2 regions of the Amycolatopsis sp. NPDC098790 genome follow, and region 1 is predicted to be linked to the other one. Evidence: riboswitches for the same ligand, from Rfam matches in the RefSeq annotation. Region 1 holds a riboswitch; the other holds the start of a gene.

Region 1 (2,375 bases):
CCCGACGCGTCGAGGACGTCGGCGACCGTGGCGCCGTCCGGGAACTCCGTCCACGTCCCGTTGAGCTTGATTTCCATCACACGTGCTCCTTCTGGTGCAGGCGGGCGGGCGAAGCCGCTTCGACGCCTTCGGGCGGCTTCTCACCCTCGAGCCAGGCGACCACGGCGTCCGCGGTCACGGGGGCCAGCAACAGGCCGTTGCGGTGGTGCCCGGTGGCGGCGAAGACGCCGTCGTCCAGGACGCCGATGTACGGCAGCACGTCGCGGCTGCCGGCACGCAGGCCCGCGGCGGTCTCGGCCAGCTCGTACTCGGTGATCGCGGGGAAGACGCGTTCGGCGCCCTCGATCAGCTCACGCACGCCGCGCGCGGTGACGGCCTGGTCGAAGCCCGCTTCGTACTGCGTCGCGCCGAGGACGAGCTCCTGGTCGCCGCGCGGGACGAGGTAGATGGGCTTGCCCTCGACGACGGCGCGGACGGTGTGTCCGGGCGGCGGCAGGCAGCCCCGGCGGGGCTTGAGCCGCAGGATCTCGCCCTTGAGCGGCCGGACGGCGTCGGCCAGCTGCGGGTGCAGCCGCCCGGTCCAGGCGCCGGCGGCGAGCACGACGGCTTCGGCGTCCGGTGTTCGCTCGACGCGTTCGCGGACGAACCGGACTTGGTGGTCGACGCAGGCCGCGTACAGGGCTTGGAGCAGTTTCCGGTTGTCCACGGCCAGGTCGCCGGGCACGTGGAGTCCACTTCGGACAGAGCCGACACCGGGTTCGAGCCGCTTGGCCTCCCGGCCGGTGAGCCGGTCGGCCACGCGCCCGAGCCGGCGCAGGTGGTCGGCGAGGATGTCGAGGTAACCGGCGTCGGCGCTGTCGAAGGCGACGACGAGCGTGCCGTGTCCGGCCAGGCCGGGGTCGACGCCTTCTTTTGCCAGGTCGCTCGCGAAGCCGGGCCATCTCCTGAGCGATTCTTCGCCGAGGGCGAGGACGTCCTCCTCACCCGGCCAGGCCTCGGTGACGGGGGCGAGCATGCCCCCGGCCAGCCAGGATGCGCCGCCGCGGACGGGCTCGGGGTCGTAGAGGCTGACGTCGTGGCCCTTCGCGGCCGCGCGCCAGGCCGTGGACAGGCCGATCACGCCGCCGCCCACCACTGCCAGGTTCGTCATGGGATCACGCTCCCTGCGCCGGCATGACCCGGATCAGGTTCCACGGTCGGAGCGGCAGCTCCCTCTCAGCCCGTCCCTCGGGCTCCCGTGCGGACTCCTCCACCCTAGCCGCCGGGGTACGGTCGCCGCTATGCCCGCCCTCTCCGGTGACAAGATCCGCGCCCGCCTCGACGCGGCCCGCCTGTACCTCTGCACGGACGCCCGAACCTCTCGCGGCGACTTGGCATCGTTCGCCGACGCGGCCCTCGCGGGCGGAGTCGACATCATCCAGCTGCGCGACAAGACCGGCGCTTTGGAAGCCACCCAGGAGATCGCGGCGCTGGAGGTGCTGGCCGAGGCGTGCGCGCGCCACGGAGCGTTGCTGTCGGTGAACGACCGGGCGGATGTGGCTTTGGCGGTCGGCGCGGACGTGCTGCACCTGGGTCAGGACGACATCCCGGTGGGGTTGGCCCGCCGGATCCTGGGGGACGACGTGGTGATCGGCCGGTCGACGCACTCGCTCGACCAGGCCCTCGCGGCGGCCGCGGAGCCGGGAGTCGACTACTTCTGCACGGGTCCCTGCTGGCCGACGCCGACCAAGCCGGGGCGGTCGGCGCCCGGGCTGGACTTGGTGCGTTCGACGGCCGCGGCTGCGCCTTCCCGGCCATGGTTCGCAATCGGCGGCATCGACGGTTCGCGGCTGCCCTCGGTGCTCTCGGCGGGCGCGTCCCGGATCGTGGTGGTGCGGGCGATCACCGAGGCCGAGGACCCGGAGGCTGCGGCGCGGGAGTTGCGGGCCCGGCTCCCCTGACCGCTCCGCCCATCCCTGGGCAGGGTTCCGGCGAAGTCGCGTGTGCTCGTTCCCCGTCTCTGCTCGGGGCGCGCTGAAGGTCCCTTTAGCTCGCGCTTCAAGCTGAACAGCGCTCGTCCGCGGGGCGCGGAGGCCGCGGCGGTGCCGCGAATGTCGCATTCGGGACCTCCCACGTCCCGAATGCGACATTCGCGACCTTCGAGTTTTGACTGCTCGGCTGGATCGCGCCGCTCAGGACCCGGCGGAAGTTTCTTCGGGCGCAGGTCGCTGGCTTCACCGGCGGTTGTCTTGAATGAGTCATTCAGGACCCCGGACGTCCTGAATGACTCATTCAAGACGGTTCGCCGCGGCGCGGAAGCTGCGCGCGCCTCCCCCTAACCAAGACAGACAGCCCCCGCCCATCCCTGGGGGGCGTCCCCGTCCCAGTCTATCGGC
Region 2 (2,375 bases), 530 kb from region 1:
CGCCTGGAACTGCTGCGACAGCAGGAAGTCGACGACCTTGCGAGCGCTTTCGGTCTGCTTGCCGTTCGCCAGCACGCCGGCGTACTCGACCTGCCGGTAGCAGGTGTCGAGCAGCGCCTTGGTGCGCGGCTTGCCGTCGTCGCCGACCTCGGCGGCGGGCGAAGAGGCGTACGAGACGACGATCGGGCGCGGCCCCTTGCCGGACGAGCCGGAGAAGTCCTTGGTGTAGGCCTCTTCCCAGCCGCTGACGACCTTGAGCCCGTTGGCCTTCAGCTTCGCCCAGTAGTCCTTCCAGCCGGCTTCGCCGTACTTCGCGATGGTGCCGAGGAAGAAAGCCAGCCCGGGCGACGCCGTCGCCGGGTCCTCGGCGACCAGCAGGTCCTTGTACTTCGGGTCGGCGAGGTCGTCGTAGGACTCCGGCGCCGCGATCCCCTTGCTCGTGAAGTAGTTCGTGTCGACGTTGACGCAGACGTCGCCGACGTCGACCGCGGACAGCCGGTGCTCGGGGTCGACGGCGTAGCGCTGCGGCCCGCGGTCGGCCTCGGGGCTGGTGTAGGGCTCGAAGACACCTTCGGCGAGCGCGCGCGAGGCGAACGTCGAGTCGACGCCGTACGCGACGTCGCCGATCGGGTTGGCCTTGGTCAGCACGAGCTTGTTGGTCAGCGATCCGGCGTCGCCCTGCTTGAGCACGGAGATCTTGATGCCCGACTGCTTCTGGAAGGCGTCGAGCACCTCCTGCGGCGCCAGGAAGGAGTCGTGCGTCACGAGGGTGACGGTGGGCGTCTGCTGCGTGCCACCGTCACCGTCCGACAGCGAGCACCCCGCGGCGACGACGCTGACGGCGGCGACGGCCGTCGCGGCGCGAACAGCCCTGCTCTTCATCTACCCTCCTGCACTTCTCCGGACGAGGAGGGAAAGCCCTCCCTTCGCCGGCATGATCCGGTCAGGTGCGAACGGTCGCGGGGTGACCCGCCTCTCAGCCCGGCTGACCGGACTCCCGTGGCAACCGTGCAGCGTAGTCCAGGACGTACGACCATGGAGACATGACGGAAATCTTGAGCGACGCCGAGGCCGACGAACGGCTGGGCGCCGGCTGGACGCGGGCCGGCGCGGTGATTTCGCGCGAGGCGGAGCTGGCGAGCTTCCCGCAGGCGATCGAGGTGGTGGACCGCGTCGCGGTGCTGGCCGAAGCGGCCGACCACCACCCGGACATCGACATCCGCTGGCGCACGCTGACGTTCCGGCTTTCGACGCACTCGGCGGGCGGTTTGACGGAGAAGGACTTCGCCCTGGCGTCGGAGATCGACGCGGTGCTCTCTTCTTTGTGATCCCGGTAACTCTGAGTGCACTTTTCCGCGGTTTCGGCGTCTCTCGGTAAACAGCTTTGCTATGGAGGGACGGCAGTGACCCAGGCGATCGTGGTGGGAACGGCGGCATTCGCGGCGATGGTGGCGGCGGCGGGCGGGGTGGTCTGGTTCACCGCCCGCGGACGCCGTCACCCGGATGCCGGTGACTTCGATCACAGCCGCTAACGAAGGGCAAGATCAGCGCGCTGAGCAGGGCGGAAGCATCGGTTTCGGCCCTAGGAAACGCTATGAACAGCACCGCCGCTCTCACCCCCGCCCAGCGCGCCTGGATCAACGCCCTCGCCCCCGCGGTCGTGCTGATCGCGATCGCCCTGATGGGCCTCCTCGGCTGAGCCGGTCGCCGGCCCGGCTTCCGGGTCAGGCCGGCTTCAGTAGCTCGGCATGTTGGGAATGGCCTTCTCGGCCACTTCGATGAGCGCCAGCACCTTCGGCACGTCGGCCGCCACATCTTCGGCCGTCATCGACGGAGCCTCCGAAGACCGGTACGCGACTTCGTTGCGACGCGCCCGCATCCGGTTGAAGGGCCGCAGAACGTGTCCCAGCGGCGGATCCAGCTGCGCGAGGACCGCTTCGTAGACGGTCACGTGGCCACCGCGGCTCGTCACCCGCAGCCCCTGGTTCTGCAGGACGGCCGCCAGCGCGCGGCGGGCACTGTCGTAGGCCAGCGTGTAAGCGCCTTCCGGGTCCGTGTCCTGCAGCTGCCGCGCCGAAGCGAGGTGGGTGCGGGCCCGGACCAGCTCGGCCTCGGCGGCCTCCCGCGACGCGGGGACGTGCTCGATGGCGCCGCGCGCGATGAACGCGTCGATCCGTTCGCGCCCTTGGTTCCACTGCGGCATCAGGACTCCTGGTCGAGGTTCAGCCGGGCCAGCGGACGATCACGAACGCTGGTGAGGAACGGATCCGTCGTGTCCGCCGCCCACGACTCGGGCGAGATGCGATGCACGTTGACCTCGCGGCCCAGCCGTCGCGACGCGTTCTCGGCCAGGTCGAAGAGCTCGTCCGGATCGG

Evidence for each region. Region 1 has a riboswitch for thiamine pyrophosphate ahead of thiO (glycine oxidase ThiO). Riboswitches for the same ligand answer to the same signal wherever they lie in the genome.
Region 2: linked by a shared signal. The riboswitch ahead of ACIQWX_RS12450 (thiamine ABC transporter substrate binding subunit) and the one ahead of thiO (glycine oxidase ThiO) in region 1 are both predicted to bind thiamine pyrophosphate.

The regions. Positions count from the first base shown of each region.
Region 1 covers NZ_JBIWAI010000001.1:1,951,980-1,954,354, reverse strand. Annotated here, with positions in the region: gene thiS (sulfur carrier protein ThiS) at 1-77, opposite strand, end outside; gene thiO (glycine oxidase ThiO) at 77-1,150, opposite strand; TPP riboswitch at 1,144-1,249, opposite strand; gene thiE (thiamine phosphate synthase) at 1,281-1,940, shown strand.
Region 2 covers NZ_JBIWAI010000001.1:2,486,455-2,488,829, reverse strand. Annotated here, with positions in the region: gene ACIQWX_RS12450 (thiamine ABC transporter substrate binding subunit) at 1-882, opposite strand, end outside; TPP riboswitch at 904-1,011, opposite strand; gene ACIQWX_RS12445 (4a-hydroxytetrahydrobiopterin dehydratase) at 1,044-1,328, shown strand; gene ACIQWX_RS12440 (hypothetical protein) at 1,404-1,532, shown strand; gene ACIQWX_RS12435 (hypothetical protein) at 1,736-2,203, opposite strand; gene ACIQWX_RS12430 (ArsR family transcriptional regulator) at 2,203-2,375, opposite strand, start outside.